4 regions of the Comamonas sp. AG1104 genome follow, and region 4 is predicted to be linked to each of the others. Evidence: predicted binding sites of a transcription regulator. Region 4 holds the regulator's gene; each other region holds the start of a gene.
The links. The regulator sigma-54, encoded in region 4, starts transcription at its own class of promoters, with help from an activator protein. The targets are predictions, from matches to a motif close to TGGCANGNAANCTGCTTT.

Region 1: a site for sigma-54 is predicted at 4,005-4,022, ahead of DFO48_RS10840 (flavin monoamine oxidase family protein). Genes of this name have one in related genera too.
Region 2: a site for sigma-54 is predicted at 2,666-2,683, ahead of DFO48_RS05400 (ammonium transporter). Genes of this name have one in related genera too.
Region 3: a site for sigma-54 is predicted at 1,816-1,833, ahead of DFO48_RS16950 (transglutaminase family protein). Genes of this name have one in related genera too.

Annotation. Positions count from the first base shown of each region.
Region 1 covers NZ_QQAS01000003.1:512,328-517,728, reverse strand. The annotation lists gene DFO48_RS10855 (MFS transporter) at 1-1,165, shown strand, start outside; gene DFO48_RS10850 (RidA family protein) at 1,257-1,802, opposite strand; gene DFO48_RS10845 (cytochrome c) at 1,821-2,318, opposite strand; gene DFO48_RS10840 (flavin monoamine oxidase family protein) at 2,349-3,944, opposite strand; gene DFO48_RS10835 (sensor domain-containing diguanylate cyclase) at 4,249-5,401, opposite strand, start outside.
Region 2 covers NZ_QQAS01000002.1:175,484-180,884, forward strand. The annotation lists gene DFO48_RS05390 (EF-hand domain-containing protein) at 1-341, opposite strand, end outside; gene DFO48_RS05395 (5'-nucleotidase) at 413-1,330, opposite strand; gene DFO48_RS05400 (ammonium transporter) at 1,392-2,594, opposite strand; gene gspF (type II secretion system inner membrane protein GspF) at 2,726-3,949, opposite strand; gene DFO48_RS05410 (SDR family NAD(P)-dependent oxidoreductase) at 4,125-4,874, shown strand; gene DFO48_RS05415 (glutathione S-transferase family protein) at 4,947-5,401, opposite strand, start outside.
Region 3 covers NZ_QQAS01000005.1:489,591-494,991, reverse strand. The annotation lists gene DFO48_RS16955 (RNB domain-containing ribonuclease) at 419-1,732, shown strand; gene DFO48_RS16950 (transglutaminase family protein) at 1,925-2,812, shown strand; gene DFO48_RS25880 (hypothetical protein) at 3,402-3,608, shown strand; gene DFO48_RS16940 (RNA-binding protein) at 3,717-4,058, shown strand; gene DFO48_RS25460 (hypothetical protein) at 4,386-4,532, shown strand; tRNA gene DFO48_RS16935 (tRNA-Leu) at 4,776-4,857, opposite strand; tRNA gene DFO48_RS16930 (tRNA-Thr) at 5,028-5,103, opposite strand; gene DFO48_RS16925 (class 1 fructose-bisphosphatase) at 5,117-5,401, opposite strand, start outside.
Region 4 covers NZ_QQAS01000003.1:709,544-714,944, reverse strand. The annotation lists gene DFO48_RS11810 (thiol:disulfide interchange protein DsbA/DsbL) at 105-755, shown strand; gene lptA (lipopolysaccharide transport periplasmic protein LptA) at 886-1,542, shown strand; gene lptB (LPS export ABC transporter ATP-binding protein) at 1,539-2,321, shown strand; gene DFO48_RS11795 (RNA polymerase factor sigma-54) at 2,467-4,068, shown strand; gene DFO48_RS11790 (aspartyl/asparaginyl beta-hydroxylase domain-containing protein) at 4,244-5,167, opposite strand; gene DFO48_RS11785 (DUF711 family protein) at 5,301-5,401, opposite strand, start outside.

The sequences.
Region 1 (5,401 bases), 200 kb from region 4:
CCTGGGCATCAACATCGCCCGCGCCATCGGCCCGGCCGCCGGCGGCCTGCTGCTGGCCAGCTTCGGTGCGGCCGCCGCCTACGGCCTCGACGTGCTCAGCTATGTGTTCGTGATCGCTGCCCTTATCTGGTGGAAACGCCCCAAGGCCGAGGCCTCGGCGCTCAACGAGCAGTTCTTCGGTGCCTTCCGGGCCGGTGTGCGTTATGCCCGTGCCAGCCGCGAACTGCATGTGGTGCTGCTGCGCGCTGCGGTATTTTTCCTGTTCGCCAGTTCGGTCTGGGCCTTGCTGCCCCTGGTGGCACGCCGCATGCTGGGCGGCACGGCCGGTTTCTACGGTGTGATGCTGGGCGCTGTGGGGGCCGGTGCCATCCTGGGCGCCGTGCTGCTGCCCAAGCTGCGCAAGCGCCTCGACACCGACGGTCTGGTGCTGTTGGCCTCGGTGGTCAGTGCCGTGGTGATGGCAGTGCTGAGCCTGGCGCCGCCCCAGTGGGCTGCAGTGGCGCTGATGCTGGTACTCGGTCTGGGCTGGATTGTTGCGCTGACCACGCTCAACGGGGTGGCCCAGGCGGTGCTGCCAAACTGGGTGCGTGGCCGGGGTCTCGCCATCTACCTGATGGTGTTCAACGGCGCCATGGCCCTGGGCAGCCTGGGCTGGGGCCTGATCGCCGGCCAGTTGGGCCTGCCGGTCACGCTGCTGATCGGAGCCGTGGGCCTGGTGCTTGTGTCCCTGGTCTTCCACCGCGTCAAGCTGCCCACCGGCGAGGCCGATCTGCAGCCGTCAAACCACTGGCCCGAGCCTTTGCTGGCCGCACCCCTGGCCCACGATCGTGGCCCGGTCATGATTCAGGTCGAGTACCGGATTGCGCATCAAGACCTGGCCGCCTTTTTCCGGGCCATGCAGCAAGTGGCCCAGGAGCGCCGTCGTGACGGTGCCTATGCCTGGGGCGTGGCCGAGCACACCGGCGAGCCGGGTCGGGTGATCGAGTGGTTCCTGGTCGAGTCCTGGGCCGAGCATCTGCGCCAGCATGGTCGTGTGTCCAGGGCCGACGCCGACCTGCAGGCCGCCGCTTTGCGCTACCACCAGGGGCCGGACAAGCCCGTGGTCCATCACTTCCTGGCGCTCGATGCGCGCAGCACCCAGCAGGAAGCGGGCTCCCCCCACTGAGCGGCGCTGGAATCGGCATTCATCGCTGACGGGACAGGCGATGAATGCCACACGGTTTATTTTTCCAGAGGCTGGAGCAGAGGTCGTTGCATCACTTGACGGGCTTGGCGGCACGCACTGCCACGACCTCGATTTCCACATACCAGGCCGGGTTGGCCAGGGCCGCAATCTGGAAGGCCGAGCGTGCCGGCAGGTTGGGCTGGGCAGCCGTGCCAAAAAACTGGGTGTAGCCACGCATGAAGCCGGCAAAGTCCATCTTGTTGCCCTTGGCGGGATCGGCCACCAGGAAGACCTGCATTTTCACCACATCGCTCATGCCGAGATTCATGCCCTTGAGTTGATCTTCCAGGCCCTTGAGGATGGCGACGGTCTGACCCTCGGTATCGCCGCCGTAGGCCGCAGGATCAGTGGCGGGCTTGGACTTGTCCACCACGGGCGGTACCTTGCCGGAGAGATAGACAGTGCGTGCATCGGTGGGAATCTCCACGGCCGCAGCAATGGGGAAGGTCGAGCCCGGTGTCCTGTAACGCAGGACATCGCCACTTCCGGAGGTGGTGGCAGCGCAGCCGGTGAGCAGGACTGCCGCTCCCAGCAGGGCGGCAGTGGTGGCGGTCTTGAAGATGGATGGAACGTTCATGTGCTCTCCTGAATGGATTTATGGTGTTACGCGAAAGGGTTTGACGTCGGCGGCAGACAGCTTGTCCGGGTACTGATTGCCGAAGTTGCTGCGCACATAGTTCACGACGTCGGCAATCTGCTCGTCGGACAGCTTGCTGGCAAAGGACGGCATGCCGTGCAGGCCGTTCATGACGACCGAGGCCGGGTAGGCAGCGGCTGCCAGCTTGGGGTTGGAGGCCAGCGCAGGGTAGAAGCCCGCTCCCTTGGCGCCTTCGCCCTTGACCATGTGGCAGCCCTGGCAGATGGCCTGGTACAGGGTCTCTCCGCCGTTCTGGCTGAAGCGTGGACGGACTGCCGAGAAGTTCTGCATCAACGCCTGGGTATCTGCGGGCGAGATGGAAAGAACGGCGGCAGACTGCAGCGTTTGCAGGTTTTTCACATCCTGGGTTTTCACGCCCTGTGATTGGGCCAGGACGGCACCGGAGAAACCCAGGGCCAGGGCGCAAGCGGCGCAAAGACGGTGCAATGTGTGCATGGTGAAGTTCCTTGTGGCAGACATGGGCGATCAGAGACTGGAGGCCTTGGCGTGCAGACGCTGGATTGCGTCCAGCGAGGACAGCACGGCACCTTCCTGCCAGGCGGGGATGTAAGAGACATGCTCGCCCGCCAGCACCAGGCGACCGTCGATCTGGGCCAGATCCTTGTAGTGCTGCTCGCGCAGTGCATCGGTCCAGTTGCCAAAGCAGCCGTTGATCCAGGGCATGCGATGCCAGGCGACCGATACGCCGTTGAGGAACTCCTGCTTGTATTGCGGGTGGATCTGCGCGCCGTACTCCAGCGCCAGGCGAACGCGCTCGGCCGGCTTGAGTGAGGAGAAGCGGTAGCTGTTGGAGTTCTCGAATGCATAGGCGCCCAGCAGCACGGCGGGGCCGCGGCCCATATAGCCGGTGGAGGGGTAGGAGATCTGCTGGATCGGCAGGTCGGTGTAGCTGATGCCGCCGTAGATTCGCTCATCCTCTTCCCAGAAGCGGCGCTTGAACTCCAGTCCGACTTTCATGGAGCTGCCGTAGGGCACGGCAGCAATCGCGTTCTGCATGGCGCTTCCGGCCTGCACTTCGATCTGGCTCAGGATGGACAGTGGAATCGTGCATACGCACCAGTCGGCGCGGGCCTGCAGCGCGGCGCCAGGCTTGAGGGCGTCCGCATAGTCCACGATCACGCCCTTGTCGTTCTGGGCGATCCTGGTGACCTTGGCGTTGTAGCGGATGGCAGAGCCCAGATCGCGTGCCATGGCCTGGGCCAGCATGTCCATGCCGCCTTCGGGCTGGAAGATGGTGCTGTGGAATTCGTAGATATTGCCCACGCCCATCTGGCGCCACAGATTGGATTCAAGCAGCTCGTGCAGGCCCATGGGCGTCGAAGGTTTGGCCAGCGCCATCATGCCGCCGCCTGGGTCGATGTCGTAGCCACGGAAATCGCTGACCGCATTGCTGGCGCGGTAGCGGTACTCCTTGTCCAGCACGCCCCAGGCCTTCAGACTCTCCAGCAGGCGTTCCTTGTCTTCCCGGCTGACGCTCTGGTCCAGCGCGCCCTGATTGGTAGCCTTGGATAGCAGCTCGGCCACATGGCCGTAGACATCGGTCTGCACATGGCGAAAGCGCTGCGGCTTGCCAGCCAGGGCCTTGCTGTTGTGCAGATAGGCGTTGTAGTTGACCTGGTTGAAGGCTTCTAGCTTGATGCCGAAGCGCTTGTAGTAGTCCAGCATCGCATGATGGTGATAGGGCACGCGCCAGGGGCCGGGGTTGAAGTAGTTGCCCTTGGCAAAGCCCACTTTCTGACGTGTACCGTCGAGTTCGCTGAACTCATCGCCGCCGCGCAGCGTCCAGCAGCGGCCGCCGGCTCGACTCTGGTATTCAAGCAACTGCACCTTGTAGCCGGCCGCACGCAATTCGTGGGCTGCCACCATGCCTGCCAGGCCAGCGCCAAGCACCAGAACCGATGCACCAGGTCTGGCGTTGCCGAGCTTGACCGGACCGCTGTAATGCGATTCGGCGGCATATCCCAGTGAACTCATGGCTTGATACATGGCACTGCCGCCCGCGACCTTTCCGATCATCGAGAGCAGTTGTCTGCGACTGACATGTTTGCTTGGCTCTGGCATCTGAAATTCCTTTGCTGTTGTGTATTCCGCTGTCCATTCGGGGCTGCGGGGCAAGGGTTTTCAGCAAGAGCTGTGCCAGGGCTGGGGGCTCAGGGCATTAGTTCAATGAAATCAGTGGCTTGTTATGTATTTCAGGTCAACCTGTGTTCAATCCCCTTAACTTGTATGGTGCATGCTCACTAATTTGAAGCATTAATGACCAAATTGGTGCAACGGAGTCACACAATGAGCTGCAAAAAAGCGTATCGGCTGTGACAGCGGATACGCCTTGAAAGTGGGGGACTGAACTACGGCTCTGCCGGGCTCAGAGCTCGCTGGGAGGCTCGCTGGCCTCACTGACCATGACACGATTGCGTCCACCCCGCTTGGCCGCGTAGAGCATGACATCGGCCTGCTGGAAGACGGCCTTGATATCGGGGTCGCTGTCGGGCCAGTGGGCCACGCCCAGCGAGATGGTGATATGGCCCACAGGCTGTATCTCCATCTTCTCGACCATCTGGCGCAGGCGCTCGGCGACATGGGCGGCGGCCTCCAGCACCGTGCCGGGCAGCAGCAGCAGAAACTCCTCGCCACCCACTCGACAGGGCAGGTCATCGACACGCGAGACCTCGCGCATGGTGCGTGCGAGCTGTTTGAGCACCTCGTCGCCTGTATCGTGGCCAAAGCCGTCATTGATATGCTTGAAGTGATCGATGTCGATGGCAATCACCGAGAACGGCAGCGCCTGAGCCTGGAAGGCGCCGATGGCGGCCTCCAGATGGCGGCGATTGCCAAGGCCGGTCAGCGGATCGGTGTTCACGTCCTCGCGCAGCTTGGTGATATTGCGCTGCAGCAGGCCAAGGCCCTTGAGCATGGCTTTCTTGAGCTCGTAGGACTCGAAGTACCATGACTTGACGGCCTGAATGTTCTGCGCCGTCTCGGGCTTATCCATATCGTGCGCGCCGTTGGCCAGTTGGCGCAGCGGGCTGGCAATGCGGCGCGCGCTCCACCAGATGACCACCAGCATCAGCAGGGCGATGGGCAGGGTCTTGTAGAGCACGGAGCGCATCAGCTTGTTGAGCGGGGCCAGCGTGGCAGCCTTGGGACGCTGGGCCACAATGCCCCAGCCCGAAGCATGGATGACGGCATAGCCGGCCAGCATTTCCACGCCCTTGCTGTTGACGACCGGCGCCGTACCCGACTCGCCCCGGATCACGGAGTTGATGACATCGTTGTTGATCACCTGATCGCCGATACGGTGGTTGTCGGGGTGATAGATGATGTGCCTGTTCTGGTCCACCACGTAGACATAGGTGCCATCCTGGTAGAAGTGCGAGCCCAGCAGGGTGTCGAGGATGCTGTCTTCCTTGAGGTAGATGCTGCCGCCTACCGCTCCCAGGAATTCGCCCTGAGGGTCGAAAATGGGCTGCGATACAAAGACGATGTAGTTGCCGGCCGTTGACATGTAGGGCTGGCTG
Region 2 (5,401 bases), on a different contig from region 4:
CGCACTTCCTCATAGGTGACGAAGCCGTCCTTGTTGGTGTCGGTTTCGTCAAAGGCGGCGGCCAGCTTGGGGATGATGGCCACTTCCTTGCGACTGAGCTTGCCATCCTGATTGAAGTCCAGCATCTTGAACTGTTGCTGGGCCTTGATCTCGCCCTTGGAGAGCTGGGTTCCCTGTCTTTCCCCCATCTTGTCGCCGGCGGTTTCCTCGGCGCGCACCGTGGGCAGCAGCAGTACGGCGCTGGTCAGCAGCACGCCCATGGCGGTCTTCATGACCGAGCTGCTGCGCGCGACGATGGGGTGGTTCTTGGCTTTTGACATAGCGATATAGATGAGGGCCATGACGGCATTCTCAAGCTCCGGCCCGCAGCACTTTCAAAGTTTTGCATTCGCTTGCCGGACTTTGCCAAGCTTTACGTAGGCAGCGCCGCCTTGTCATGGGCAATGCCGCTGCGCACATGGCCCGAGGGAACATGTCCGGCCGCATTGCGCACATGGCCGGTCTGGTCGTCGAAGAAGAAGTCGGGCTCGAACTCGCGCAGAAAACCGCCCTTGGCCAGTCCGCCGAGGAACATGGCCTCATCGACATCGATCTTCCAGTCCATCAGCGTATTGAGCGCGCGCTCATGGGCCGGGGCGCTGCGCGCCGTGACCAAGGCCGTGCGCACGCGCATGCCGGCCACATCGGCCTGCTGCAGCCGGTGCAGGGCGGCCAGCAGGGGCTTGAACGGGCCTTCGGGCAGCGGCTGGGCGGCTTTTTCGAGCTCATGCTGCTGGAATGCCTCCAGGCCCTGGGCCTGGAAGATGCGTTCGGCCTCGTCGGAGAACAGCACGGCATCTCCGTCGAAAGCGATGCGCACCTCGCGCGGATGGCTGCTGCTGGCACGCATGGAGTCGGTGAACACGTGGGCGGCCGGGTAGCCCAGCTGCAGTGCCTGGGTCACGTCATCGGCATTCGCAGACAGAAACAGCTGGGCTCCCAGCGGGCGCAGATAGCCGAAGGGGTCGCGCCCCTGGGTGAACACGCCGCGCTGTATGGAGTGCAGGCCGTGGGCCTTGGCCGAGCGGAAGACGCGCATGCCGCTGACGGGGTCGTTGCGCGAGAGCAGCACCACCTCCACATGCTGCTGTCCCTCGGTGTTGAAGGCCAGCAGCTTCTTGACCAGCGAGAAGGCCACGCCCGGTGCGGCAGGCACGTCCAGCCGCTCGCGCTGCAGGCGCAGATAGCTCGCGGGGTCGCTGTCTTCGAAGAGGCGGTTTTCCTCCTCGAAATCGAACAGGGCTCGCGAGGAGATGGCAACGACGAGCTTGTCGTTCAGGGTCATGGCCATGGCGGTACGGCTTTGAGCGGATGTGCAGACAAGGTCCGATGATACGCAGGCCGAAGCTCCCTCACCAGTTGGCTTCGCGCTCGGGCGTGGCACTGATGTGGTGGATGGACAGATCGGCGCCGTCGAATTCCTGCTCCTGGCTCAGACGCAGTCCCATGGTTTTCTTGAGCAGGCCATAGACCAGCAGGCCGCCCAGCGCGGCCCAGGCCACGCCCATCAGCGTGCCTATGAGCTGGGCCAGCGGATGCACGCCGCCAAGCCCGCCCAGTGCCTGCGTGCCGAAGATGCCGGCCGCAATGCCGCCCCAGGCGCCGCACAGACCGTGCAGCGGCCACACGCCCAGCACATCGTCGATCTTCCATTTGTTCTGCGTCAGCGTGAACATGAATACAAAGATGGCGCCGGCGGCAGCCCCCACGACCAGTGCCCCCAGAGGATGCATCAGATCCGAGCCCGCGCAGACCGCGACCAGGCCGGCCAGCGGGCCGTTGTGCACAAAACCCGGGTCGTTTTTGCCCACGGCCAGGGCGGCCAGCGTGCCGCCCACCATGGCCATCAGCGAGTTCACGGCAACCAGACCCGAGATCTTGTCCAGACTCTGGGCACTCATCACATTGAAGCCGAACCAGCCCACGATCAGAATCCAGGCGCCCAGGGCCAGAAAGGGGATGCTGGAGGGCGGTGTGGCGGCAATCGCTCCGCCCTGGCGGTAACGGTTGCGGCGCGGGCCCAGCAGCAGCACGGCTCCCAGGGCGATCCAGCCGCCCACGGCGTGCACGACCACGCTGCCGGCAAAGTCATGGAATTCGGCGCCGGTCAGCGCCTTGATCCAGGCCTGCACGCCGAAATGCTGGTTCCAGGCAATGCCCTCGAAGAAGGGGTAGATCAGGCCCACGATCATGGCGGTTGCGATCAGCTGGGGCCAGAACTTGGCGCGCTCGGCAATGCCGCCCGAGATGATGGCGGGAATGGCAGCGGCAAAGGTCAGCAGAAAGAAGAACTTGACCAGGCCGTAGCCGTTGAGTGCCGCCAGCTGCTCGGCGCCCACGAAAAAGTGCGTGCCGTAGGCCACGCCATAGCCGAGAGCGAAATAGACCACGGTGGAGACCGAGAAGTCGACCAGGATCTTGACCAGGGCATTGACCTGGTTCTTGCGGCGCACGGTGCCCAGTTCCAGGAAGGCGAAACCGGCGTGCATGGCCAGGACCATGACGGCGCCCATCAGAATGAACAGGGCATCCGCGCCCTGTTTTAGTGCTTGCATGAAAACGCTCCAGCTGAAATTTGCTATTTATTGGTGCGAAATTGCGGAAAAAATCCGCAATGCACTAAAAGAAAGCAAGAATTGCGCCAAGCTGGAGTGGGCGCTTCCGCACCGTTGCGGGCGCGGCCGGCCTATTTGACGAACTGGTTGAGCTGGATGATGGGCATGAGCACGGCCAGCACGATGAGCATGACCACCAGCCCCATGACGACGATCAGCAGGGGCTCCAGAATCGTGGCCAGGTGCATGGCACGGCGCTGGACCTCGGTGGACAGCTGGGTGGCGGCACGCTGCAGCATCAGCGACAGCTGGCCCGTCTGCTCGCCCAGCCGCGCGAACATGGCAACCAGGCCCGGAAAGCGCTTCTTCTGAGCCAGGGCCGAGGCCAGTGGCGCACCTTCGCGCACCAGCACCAGCGCATCCATGGCATCGGCGCGCAGGGCGCGGTTGTTCAGCGTCTCGGCGGCGGCCTGCAGGGCCTTGAGAATGGGTACGCCCGCTCCGGCCAGCATGGCCAGCGTGCCGGCAAAGCGCGCCGCGTTATAGCTGCGCGAGAGCCGGCCTATGAGCGGCAGACGCAGCCACTGGGCATCGAAGCGCTCGCGAAAGGCCTCGTTCCTGAGCGCCAGCCGAAGGCCCACGGCAGCCAGCAGCACCACGGCCAGCATGAACCAGCCGTAGTGGCGCACAAAGTCGCTGATGCCGAGCATGACCACGGTGAGAAACGGCAGCGCACGCTTGGTGCCGGCAAACACGCCGGCCACCTGCGGCACCACATAGCTGACCAGAAAGACCACGATGACGATGGCCACCAGAGTCACGATGGCCGGATACAGCGAGGCGCCGATGAGCTTGGACTGCAAGGCCTGGCGCGCCTCCAGGTCGTCGGCCAGGTTTTCCAGCACCGGGCCCAGGCTGCCGCTGGATTCGCCGGCACCGATCACGGCGCAGAAGATGTCGGAAAACTCGCGTGGGTGCTGCTCCAGTGCCCTGGCAAAGCTGGAGCCGGCATTGACTTCGGCCCTCAGCGCTGCAACCAGTTGATGCTGGCGTTCGTCCTCGGCTTCCTCGGCCAGCGCGGCCAGCGCGCGCTCTATGGGCAGGCCCGAGCTGACCAGCCCCGAGAGCTGGCGCGTCCATACCGCCAGACTGGTGGAGTTGAAGACCGGGCGCGTGAACCATCCGGAAGCGCCGGTGCGGTCCTGGCCCTTGCCTGCGGCGACGGGCTCGACCTGCAGCGGCACCAGGGCCTGGCTGCGCAGCTGGCTGCGCGCGGCACGGGCGTTGTCGGCTTCCAGGGTGCCCTTGCGGGTCTGGCCCTGGGCATCCAGGGCTTCAAAGGTAAAGGCGGGCATGCGCGAATCGATCTGAGAGGTGAGGGGTTAGAACGTAAACACGTTCTCAGGATGGTAGCGACTAATGATGTCAGCACATCGGCATTGGAGAGCGCGCAGCAGACTTGAGGCAGGTCATGACGGGCGCAGGCTGGGTCGGCACAATGGCCTGCCGATTCAAGAATGCGAGGTTTCGATGCTCAAGGACAAGGTTGCATTGGTGACGGGAGCTGCGTCCGGCATAGGCCGCTGTGTGGCGCTGACATGGGCCAGGGAAGGCGCGCGCGTGGTGCTGGCCGACCTCAACGAGGAGCAGGGCCATGAGAGCGCAGCCCTGGTGCGCGAGCTGGGCGCCGAGGCACTGTATCTGCGCGCCGACGCCGGCAGCGCGGCGGATCACGAAGCACTGGTGGCCTTGACCATGCGCCACTTCGGCCGCCTGGATGTGGCCTGCAACAACGCCGGCATCGGCGGAGCCAGTGCACCCACGGCCGACTATCCACTCGATGCCTGGGAGCAGGTGCTGCGCGTCAATCTCTCGGGCGTCTTCTATGCCTGCAAATACCAGATCGCCGCCATGCTGCAGGGCGGTGGCGGCTCCATCATCAACATGGCGTCCATACTCGGCGCCGTGGGCTTTGCCAACTCTGCAGCTTATACGGCCGCCAAGCATGGCGTGCTGGGCCTGACCAAGGCCGCCGCGCTCGAATATTCGGCCAGGGGCGTGCGCGTCAATGCCGTGGGGCCGGGCTTTATCCACACTCCTATGATCAGCGGTCTGGAGCAGGACCCGGCTACGCATGCGGCGCTGGTGGCGGCCCACCCCATGGGACGCCTGGGCCAGCCCGAGGAGATCGCCGAGCTGGTGGCCTGGCTGGCCAGCGACCGCGCGTCGTTTGTGACGGGCGCTTATTACCCGGTCGACGGCGGCTACCTGGCACGCTGAGTGCTCTGCAGCGGCTTGCTATAGGTTTTGATGACCCTGCGCCTGACTGGCGATCGCTGCAGGCCAAAACCTTTAAACGACCGGCGCCATGGCGGCGGCTTGCATATCGCCGTCGATCTCGTCGGCGCGCACCGAGGCTGCACGCTGCAGCAGCGGCGTGGCATAGGCCTCGAATTCGGGCCGCTTGGGCAAGCTGCCGTCCATCATGCTCCATCCGATGTAGCTGGCCAGATACAGATCGGCGGCCGTGAAGTGGTCGCCGCAGACATAGCGTTTTCCGGCCACCGCATGCAGCAAGGTGTTCAGCACATCGTCAAAGCGGCCAAAGCCTGCGCTCATGGCCTGCTGATGCGTTTGCGATTGCAGCCAGCCTTCGTTGCGGGCGGTTGTGACGGCCTCCACCGGCCCGGCGACAAAGAACAGCCAGCGAAAGTAGCTGGCCCGTTCCGGGCTGCCCATCACCGGGGCCAGTCGTTTCTCGGGGAAAAGCTCGGCCAGATAGGCGAGGATGGCTCCGGTCTCGGTGA
Region 3 (5,401 bases), on a different contig from region 4:
TTAAATAAAAATAATACAAAATATTACTTTTATTTAATTTTTAGCGTGAAAAATACATTTTGAAGATAGTTGTTTAGCCTTTTAAGTATTGATTTTTTGAGTTTATATAATTTTGAGTTTGAATATTGTATGGATTGCTCTCAATTAGAAATTTTATGTCTGCTAATGGCTGTAGTAGTGTTATAGATAATTAAATATATCTTTGACAATGAGCTATTTCGGTTCAAAATGTATTGAAAAAATGGAAGGTCAAGGCACTATGCAAGACGTTCTATCGAATCACCGAGAAAATATCTCAACCCTCGCGGCCTGGGCCATGTATAGCCGAGGCTTGGAAGCAGAGTTCTCGCACAGCGTTCTCGAACAGTTGTCTCTCCTATCTGGTCACGCTAAAGAGTCTGGCCATGGAATTCATCAGATGACTCAACTGCTGTGGTGTTCAATTGATAACGATGACTCACGCGACCTTGACCAAATATCATCAATTGAGCAGCTAGAGCAGGGCAATGTTAGGGTTTTCGTTGCCGTGTCTGATGTTGACAGCGTGGTCAAGAAAGGCTCTCCGATTGATGAGCATGCGAGGCTAAATACAACTTCTGTCTATAGCTCTGCTCGAGTGTTTCCCATGCTGCCAGAGCAGCTATGTACAGATCTCACCTCTTTGAACCAAGATCAAGATCGCCTGGCTCTTATCACAGAGATGACTTTCAGTGGCGATGGTCTTCTGATTGAATCGAACATATATCGGGCAGTTGTGCGGAACAAAGCAAAGCTTGCATACGACGCAGTGTCGGAATGGTTCGAGGGAGTCGGGGAGTTGCCAGAGCCAGCGCAGAACGTTGCGGGGATGGATACCCAGCTGAGGATGCAAGATGAACTCGCTCAGAAACTGCGATTGCTAAGGCGATCGCAAGGATCGCTGGAGTTAGAAACTTTTCAGCCTCATGCTGTGTTTGACGGCGACATCATCATCGACATTCGCCAACAGCCACACAATCGGGCTCGTCAATTGATTGAGGAGTTGATGATTGCAACTAACGGTTGCACGGCGCGCTTCTTGGCCGCGCAAGGCACCGCTTCAATGCGAAGGGTAGTCCGTTCACCAGAGCGTTGGCAGAGAATTGTCGAAGTCGCTGAAAACTACGGCTGGAGCTTGCCAGATGAGCCTGATGGAGAGGCTTTACAGGCATTTCTTTCAATGCAGCACCAGGCAGATCCCTTGAGATTTCCGGATCTATCGTTGGTGATCATAAAGTTGATGGGGCGAGGTGAATATGTAGTTGAGCGCCCGCGCGGGCAATCTATCGGCCATTTCGGATTAGCGGTGCAAGACTACATGCATTCGACCGCCCCTAATCGACGTTACCCAGACCTTATTACCTTGCGTCTACTCAAATCTGCACTTGCTGGGGAAAAGCCTCCCTATACCTACGATGAATTGGAGGCTCTTGCCACGCATTGCACCACTCAAGAGGATGCGGCTCAAAAAGTAGAAAGGCAGGTGCGTAAGTCGGAGGCTGCCCTGTTATTGCATGATCGAATAGGTGAAATATTTGCTGGTCTCATCATTGGCGTAGGGGAGCGCGGAACTTGGGTGCGTATTTTTACACCTCCCGTAGAAGGTCGCTTGAAGGGAGACCTCCCTAGTCTTAATGTGGGTCAAAAAGTGAAGGTAAAGCTTGTTTCTACCTCGGTTGAGCGTGGATTTATTGATTTCACTACCGTTCATTGAGATTCAATGTAGAAATATTGCTCTTGGTAAAAGTGGAGGGTTTAGGAGGTGATCTTCTGCCGAAAAGTTTTTTCATATCCCCCTGGCATGCTGCAGGCATTCCCGGAACTACTGCTTGAAGCGCATATTCCAATGGCAACCCAGAATGCGCGGCGCAGATGAATGCTTGATCAGCGACAGGAGTTTTCCTTGATGTTCTGGGTGCCCGGGATTGCAATGATCAGACTTAATTTTCAACTGAAGTTGAACTACCAAGTTTTAGAGCACGGTGCAGATTTTTTCTTCTACATACATGCTGCTAATACTTCTCATCAACAAGTGTCATCTGAGCATTTGACATTAAGTGAGGCAAGTGCTGACTGGGAGATTCAACAATGTCAAGACGTCACGCAACGTTGTCTAAGGGTCAGTGCTATGCCTGGCACACTGACTGTGCATTACGAGGCAATCGTAGAGATTTCTCACCATAAAGCTGAGCCAGGATACGTTTCAGAGGTGCCTGTTCGGCGGTTGCCGTTAGAGGTGCTGCAATATGTCTATCCCAGCCGCTACTGTCAGTCGGACCGGTTGTCGAAGTTTGCGGTCGACCGGTTTGGTCATCTGCCGCAAGGCTACGCCCGAGCCCAAGCGATCTGTGATTGGGTGAGGCAAAACGTGACATTTCGGTCGAATACGTCCATTGGTACAACTTCAGCAGTCGACACGCTGATCGAGCGGGTAGGTGTGTGTCGTGATTTCGCTCATTTAATGATAGCAATTTGCCGAGCAATCAACTTACCTGCGCGATTTGTGACAGGTACTGACTATGGTGCTGATCCGGCTCTAGGGCCAAGCGATTTCCACGCCTATGTGGAAGTTTATCTGGGATATCGCTGGTATATTTTTGACCCATCAGGAACGTCAATTCCCATGGGGCTGATGCGAATTGCAACAGGGCGGGATGCCGCAGATGTGGCTTTCGCAACCATATTTGGCAGCGTGATCAGTGAGCCTCCGCACATTCATGTTCAAGTTGAACATTCGGAGAAGAAGAATTGGGAGTGGCCCGTTTATACGTCGCTTGCTCTGTCAACGGAATAGTTCCATGTGATGCATAGGCATTGAGGTAGAAGTTGCTGCGGTACTTTGGAGTAGCGTGTGTGCCGCCAATCCCTAGTAAGAAACCCAGGCTTCTCTCAGGCTGACAGTCAGGGCGTTGCTATCTGATGTGTCCACTACAAGGCAAGGAGGGTTGCTGCTGGAAGGGACAGTGAAGGAAGCTGAGCAGTTGTTGGTGTTGGCGCCATTCGGCATATTTGATGCAGCCTCAGCCTAGCTTTAGATCCCTGATGATCGGCTACAACTGGCCAACGGCAGAGGCTCGATACGCGGGAGCCACTGAGGCTGGAGCAGTAGTCTGCAGATGTGCAGCGCATCAAGCACAGCAAATTAAAGCCAAAAATAATAAAAGTTGTGTTTTTTATATAAAAGTATTATAATAAGTTCCGCTGCAGACTTAGCTAGTCTTCTCGCAGCGTCTTCCAGAAGGCAAAAAATCCTCCGGTAAGAAAACTTTCGCGAGACATCTCGCACCGTTGGTTGTAGAGCAGCAGCCAATCGAGTTATCGAAAGCTCATGCGGGTCGATCGGCCTGCTCTGATTGAACTAGATTCCACTGACTCCTATCGCCATGGGCAAGTACTTCGTTACGCCCACATCACACAAGACCAATTGCGGTCGCTTTCAAGCTTCCTTCGCACTTCAGCGCACAAGGCAAAACAGCAACTACTGCCGTGTTTTTCGCTTTGACAAAAAATTTGCCTCGACCGAAGCGGCAAAGATCTTTGCTGTAACCCAAGGTTGGTTGCATACCACCATGCAGCCATCTGCGTGCTGAGCCGCTAACGAGCTCTCCACTTAATCCGGTTGCTGTGGATTCCCACTAGCGCCGCCACATTCAAACGATGCGTCAATCCTTGATGCGTCACCACTAGAAAAGGCTCCCATGAGCACTAAAATTTACGTTGGCAACCTGCCTTACTCCGTGACCGACTCCAGCCTGCGAAGCAACTTTGCAGAGTTCGGAACGGTAACCTCTGCCAAAGTCATGATAGATCGCGAGACTGGACGCTCCAAGGGCTTTGCGTTCGTAGAAATGACGTCTGCGGACGAATGCCAGGCAGCTATTTCGGGTTTGCATGGCATGTCCGTCGATGGACGTTCGATCGTTGTCAATCTTGCGAAACCTCGTGAAGAAGGTCGTGGATTCGGTGGCAACCGCGAATTTCGTGCCAGCTCTCGTCCCAATGTTGGCTATGGCAACGATGGCTATGGCGGCGGCTACTGATCTAGTTGCGAACTCAAGAAGACGCCCTCAGTTCGAGGGCGTTTTTGTTTCAGTGAGTGGGCCGATTGCTACGGCTTGCAGACTGCTCGCGGGCCTTCTATGAGGTGCGGGTTTTGAGGAATGCAGCGTGTTAGGTCTAGCTTGTGGTTGCGCGGGCTGATGGCAAGGTCGCAACATCACATGCTTGTGACGCTCATCCTTGGCATCAGCATGCAGGTCGTCAAGTTGAGCAGGAAGCCAAACGAACAACAGTTCCAGGCGAACTAAGGCTTTCCAGGACGGTTCATCGGTTATGGTGGGTAACTTAAACCACTAAGGAATCGCCTGATGCCAAAACCCAACTACCAATTCGAAAAAAGGCAGCGGGAGCTCGAGAAAAAGAAAAAGAAGGCTGAGAAGGCTCAGCGCAAAGCTGCTGAGTCCGAAACAGTTGCGCCAGTCCTGAACTCTGAGGCGCTGGTTGAAAGCAAGTAGGTAAGGGATAGGCTTTGTGTCGGCGCGACTTTTGACCGTCTCAAAAGAGCCGCGCCGGCACTTCGATCAGCGGCTTACCAATGCATGATCAATGTGCTTGGGTATCTGCAGTCTTGAACTTTGGAAGCTGTAAAAAAATTGGCTGCAAGATGAGTCATCGTGCAGGCAATCTTTTTGCTAAAAACCGGAACACATGCCGGAACATCTCCCGGAACGTCTTCAAAAGTTATAGCGCCACATCCGTGGTGCCCGGGGCCGGAATCGAACCGGCACGCCTTGCGGCGGGGGATTTTGAGTCTCCTGCGCCTTGAAGTGGGGCCACGGCAGCATTCGGTGGAGCGACTTTCTGCTGTAAAAGAAAAAAGCCTGCGATTGCAGGCTTTTTTGTGTTCCTCTTCAGGGCGGCTTTGCGTGGGAGCTGTTTGACGCTGCTTTTTTCTCAGCGCCCAATTAGCGCCCACTTTTTGCCTGAAACCCAATGAATTGGTAGTATTTTGGTGCCGGAGAGATGAATCGAACACCCGACCTTCTCATTACGAATGAGCTGCTCTACCGACTGAGCTACACCGGCGATAAGCTATAGATTATAGCGCTTTTTCATCGGCCTCGAGGTGGTAGCTGGTCACGCGTTCCACTTCGTTCTTGGAGCCGAGGACGACGCTCACGCGCTCGTGCAATTGCGTTGGCTGAATGTCCAGAATGCGCTGACGGCCGTTGGTGGCCATGCCGCCGGCCTGCTCGACAAGCCAGCTCATGGGATTAGCTTCGTACATCAGGCGCAGCTTGCCGGCCTTTTGCGGCTCGCGCTTGTCCCAGGGGTACATGAAGATGCCGCCGCGGCACAGAATGCGGTGGACGTCGGCCACCAT
Region 4 (5,401 bases):
TTGCTTGAGGTTTCAGGCTTGTGCCACTGGTAGTTTTGACAACGCTGAACTTTTTTGGGCCTGTTGGCTCTGATACTGCAGACCTGATACAGGAGTTTGTTTAGATGAAACGTCGCGAATTCTCTCTGGCTGCCTCGGCAGCTGCTGCCGGTGCCCTGAGTCTGGGTGCCTCCTCCAGCTGGGCCCAGGGCGCTGCGCCCAAAGAAGGCAAGGACTACATCAAGCTCGGCAAGCCCGCCAGCGTGAGCGCGCCGGCCGGCAAGGTCGAGGTGGTCGAGTTCTTCTGGTACAGCTGCCCGCATTGCAATGTCTTCGAGCCCCAGTTCGAAGCCTGGGCCAAGAGCCAGCCTGCCGATGTGGTGGTGCGCCGCGTGCCCGTGGCTTTCAATGCCTCTTTCGTGCCGCAGCAGAAGCTCTACTACGCTCTGGAGGGCATGAACCTGCTGCCCCAGCTGCACGCCAAGGTGTTCCGTACCATTCACGTGGATCGCAATCTGCTCAAGACCGACGATGCCATCTTTGACTGGGTCGGCAAGCAGGGCGTGGATCTGGCTAAGTTCAAGGAGGTCTACAACTCCTTCACCGTGGCCAATCAGGCGCGCAAGGCTGCTCAGCTGCAAAACGAATATGACGTGGAAGGTGTGCCCGCCATGGGTGTGGCCGGCCGCTACTACACGGACGGCACCAAGGCCGGCAATATGGACAATGTGCTGCGCGTGGTCAATGCGCTGATCGCCTCCAGCCGCAAGGCCTGAGATCAGGCAGCAGACGCCAGTGACGTTTGACGCCCAACAAGCCCGCCGCCGTGCGGGCTTTTTTGTGGGTGTTTTTTACGCAAGTTGCAAAAAGGGAATGACTACAATGGATGCAAGAAACGTGCCTTCCATGAAAAAAACACTCCTACCTCTTGCGCTGGCCTGCGCCCTGGCAGCAGCGACCGGCATTGTCCATGCCGAAAAGGCCGACAGCGCCAAGCCCATGAATATCGAGGCGGATGCGTTGCGTCATGACGAGTTGCAGCAGACCAGTGTCTTCACTGGCAATGTGGTGATGACCAAGGGCACCATCGTGCTGCGCGGTGCTCAGCTCGATGTGCGGCAGGACGCCGAGGGCTATCAGTACGGTGTGATCAAGGCCGAGGCCGGCAAGCGGGCGTTCTTCCGTCAGAAGCGCGATACGGTGGCCGGTCAGCCCGAGGAGTTCATCGAAGGCGAAGGCGAAGTCATCGAATACGACGGCAAGGCCGATATCGTCAAGTTCATCCGTCGTGGCGAGATGCGCCGCTACCGTGGCGGTCAGCTCAGCGATCAGGTCACGGGCTCCATCATCGTCTACAACAACATCACAGATGTCTATACCGTCGATGGCCAGAAGACCAGTGGTGGCCTGCCCAGCTCCTCCGTGGGGCAGGGCGGTCGTGTGCGCGCCATCATGGCGCCCAAGGACGGAACGCCGGGGGCCCAGCCCAAACCTGCAACACCTGCCACGCAGCTGCGCCAGAGCATGACACTGGGCGGCGAGAAAGCCGACGAGAAGAAATGAGCGAGCCGACTTTCTCCAGCAGCCGCAGCGGCGAGTCCGACAGCCGCCTGGAGGCCAAGCATCTGGCCAAGTCCTACGGCAGCCGCAAGGTGGTCAAGGATGTGTCCCTGTCCGTGCAAAAAGGCGAGGTGGTCGGTCTGCTCGGCCCCAACGGTGCGGGCAAGACCACATCGTTCTACATGATCGTGGGCCTGGTGCGCAGCGACGGCGGCGAGATCTTCATCGACGGCCAGCCGGTGGGCGGCATGCCGATCCACCAGCGTTCGCGCCTGGGCCTGTCCTATCTGCCCCAGGAAGCCTCTATCTTTCGCAAGCTCAGCGTGGAAGACAATGTGCGTGCCGTGCTGGAGCTGCAAAAAGACGAGCAGGGCAAGACACTGACGCAGGGCGAGATCGAAAAGCGCCTCACCGGCCTGTTGCAGGAGCTGCGCGTCGAGCATCTGCGCCAGTCGCCGGCGCTGGCGCTGTCCGGCGGTGAACGCCGGCGCGTGGAAATCGCGCGTGCCCTGGCCACGCAGCCGCGCTTCATCCTGCTTGACGAGCCGTTTGCCGGTATCGATCCGATTGCGGTGATCGAGATCCAGCGCATCATCGGCTTCCTCAAGGAACGCGGCATCGGCGTGCTGATTACCGACCACAACGTGCGCGAGACGCTGGGCATCTGCGACCACGCCTTCATCATCAGCGACGGCCATGTGCTGGCCGAAGGCACGCCCGAGGAGATCGTGGAGAACGCCGATGTGCGCCGCGTCTATCTGGGCGAACATTTCAGGATGTGATGACTCCCACGCTCCCTCACTTTGTGTGGTCGCTGCCCCCGGAAGGGACCCTGACCGGCAGCGCCGAGGTTTGCCTTGGGGCAGCCCGGCGGCAAACCCATAGCACTGCGCGCGTTTGCAATGATTGTCTGGGGGCCGCGCCTCGATGAAGCCAGGTCTCTCGCTACGCGTTTCGCAGCATTTGTCGCTTACGCCGCAGCTGCAGCAATCCATTCAGCTGCTGCAGCTCTCCACTCTGGAGCTGGCGCAGGAAGTCGAGCAGATGCTGGTCGACAACCCTTTTCTGGAGCGTGCGGGCGATGAGGCTGAAACTGCGGGAGATGCTCCTGTAGATGTAGCTGCTAGCGCCAGTGAATACAGCACTTCAGATGGTATTCGTTCTGAAAATGAATCATTGCAAGCGCAATCAGCTACTGAAACGGTAGCGGAAGCATCAACCCCCGAAACCCCTGAAACGCTGAACTGGGAGGCCGACGGCATGGACGGCCAGGACGGGGAGTGGGGCGGCGAATCCAGCAGCGAGTGGGAGACGCCCTCGGCCAGCAGCTCCACGCGCAACCGCGATGGCGATGACGAAACCGATGCCATCGATCTGGCGCGCGAGCACCAGAGCCTGACCGACTTTCTCCATCGTCAGGCGCTGAGCCTGCATCTGGGCGCGGCGGACATGGCGGCACTGCGCTTTCTCATCGAGTCGCTCAGCGACGATGGCTATCTCGAGGATTCCCTGCAGGAGCTGGCGCAAAGCCTTGCCGGCGACGACCTGGAAGAGCGCGAGGAGCTGGAGCAGCACTTTGTCATTGCTCTGAAGCTGCTGCAAAGTCTGGAGCCCGTGGGCGTGGGCGCGCGTGATCTGGCCGAGTGCCTGCAGCTGCAGCTGCGCGACCTGATCCGCACTGCCGAGGACGAGGGCACGACCGAGGCGCATATGAACCGGCTGCTGCTGGCGCAATCCATCTGTGCGCAGCCCATGGACCTGCTGGCGCGGCGCGATCTGCGCAAGCTCACCAGCCTGTGCGGCGCGCGCGAAGAGCAACTGCGCGAAGCCATGGCCCTGATCGCCAGGCTGGAGCCGCGTCCGGGGCGCCGCTTTGTCGACGTGGAGCGCCATATCGTGGTGCCCGATGTCATCGTGCGCCCGGTGCGGGCCGGCGCCGGCCGGGCGGACTTTTCCGTGCAGCTCAACCCCGAGGTCATGCCACGTCTGCGCGTGCACGACATCTATGCCAGCGTGCTGCGTCGCCACAAGAACAGCGACGGTCATGCAGCGCTGCAGCAGCAGTTGCAGGAGGCGCGCTGGTTCATCAAGAACATCCAGCAGCGCTTCGACACCATCTTGCGTGTTTCCGAAGCCATCGTGGAGCGGCAGAAGAACTTCTTTGTGCATGGCGAGCTGGCCATGCGCCCGCTGGTGCTGCGCGATATCGCCGATACGCTGGGCCTGCACGAGTCCACCATCAGCCGCGTGACCACCGCCAAGTACATGGCCACGCCCCAGGGCACGTTCGAGCTCAAGTATTTCTTCGGCTCGGGCCTGGGCACGGAAACCGGCGGCAGTGCCTCCAGCACGGCCGTGCGTGCGCTGATCAAGCAGTTTGTCGATGCCGAAGATGCCAAGAAGCCGCTGTCGGACGCCAAGCTGGCAGACATGCTCAAGGAGCAGGGCATCGAGTGCGCGCGCCGCACGGTGGCCAAGTACCGCGAGCAGCTCAAGATACCGACGACCACGCTGCGCAAGGCGCTGTAGGGCGCCTTAGAAACAAGAAAGCCGCTGATGCATCGCACAGCGGCTTTTTGTTTAGAGCCATATGTCTTGATGAAGCAAGATCCAAGTGAGGGACAGCAAGCAAAGGCCGCCCTGCAGCGAAGATGTCGTCCCCCTTCCGAAGAGAAAGGGGGAAGGCGCAAAGCGCCTCAGGGGGTTAATTCGGTACCAACCACCAGATAAACCAGACCAGCACGCCAATCATCAGTCCGAACTTGAGGATCTTGTAGAAGGTCGGATTCCAGTCGCGGAAGGCACGGCGGTACTTGCCGGCATAGAACGAGATCTTGAACAGCTTGCTGATCATGCCGCGCGGATCGCCCTCGTTGTTGGGCGAGCTGGCGGCGGCCACCACGTTCTTGCCCAGCCAGTGATTGAGCCACTGGGCAAAGCCATTGGTCATGGGGCGTTCCACGTCGCAGAACAGCACGATGCGGTTGCCTTCCGAGCGGTTCTCGGCCCAGTGCATATAGGTCTCGTCGAAGATCACGCCTTCGCCTTCGCGCCAGCTATAGGGCTTGCCGTCGACCTCGATCATGCAGCGGTCGTCGTTGGGGGCCAGCACGGCCAGGTGATAGCGCAGCGAGCCCGCATAGGGGTCGCGGTGCAGATTGAGCTTGGCGCCGGGCGGCAGCTCGGCAAACATGGCGGCCTTGACGCTGGGAATCGACTTCACCAGGGCCGTGGTCTTGGGGCACAGCTCCATGGCCGAAGGGTGGGCATCGCCGTACCACTTGAGGTAGAAGCGCTTCCAGCCGGTCTTGAAGAAGGAGTTGAAGCCTGCGTCATCGTTGTTGGCGGCAGCCTTGATCTGCATGTTCTTTTGCAGATTGACGGCTTCCTCGCGGATCTCGCGCCAATTGGCCTGCAGCGGCGCCAGTTCGGGAAAGGTGCTGGTGGGCAGATAGGGCGTGCGCGGCACCTTGCTGAACATCAGCATGAAGACGTTGAACGGCGCTGTGAACGTGGAGTGGTCAAACAATTGCTTGACCACCTTGTGGCGCACCTTGCCGCGCAGATGCATGTACAGCCCGCAGCCAAAGAAAAGCAGCACCAGTGCCAGAACGATAATTTTTGCCATAAGGGCCAATTTTACCGGGGGCACCCCGGCGGCCACCATGGGGGCAGGTCAAACAGAACCGGGGTAGGGGAATATCAAAAGCTATAGCTGCCGGCGCTTGACGGCCAAGCGCAGCAGCCCGCTTGTTAGATATTCAAGGCAGAGCCAGCACGGCGCAGTTGCACAGATCCGCGCTCTCGAAGGCCGTTGTGTCGCCTGCTTTGAGCCCCGGCACGGGGAACAGGCGCACCGTCA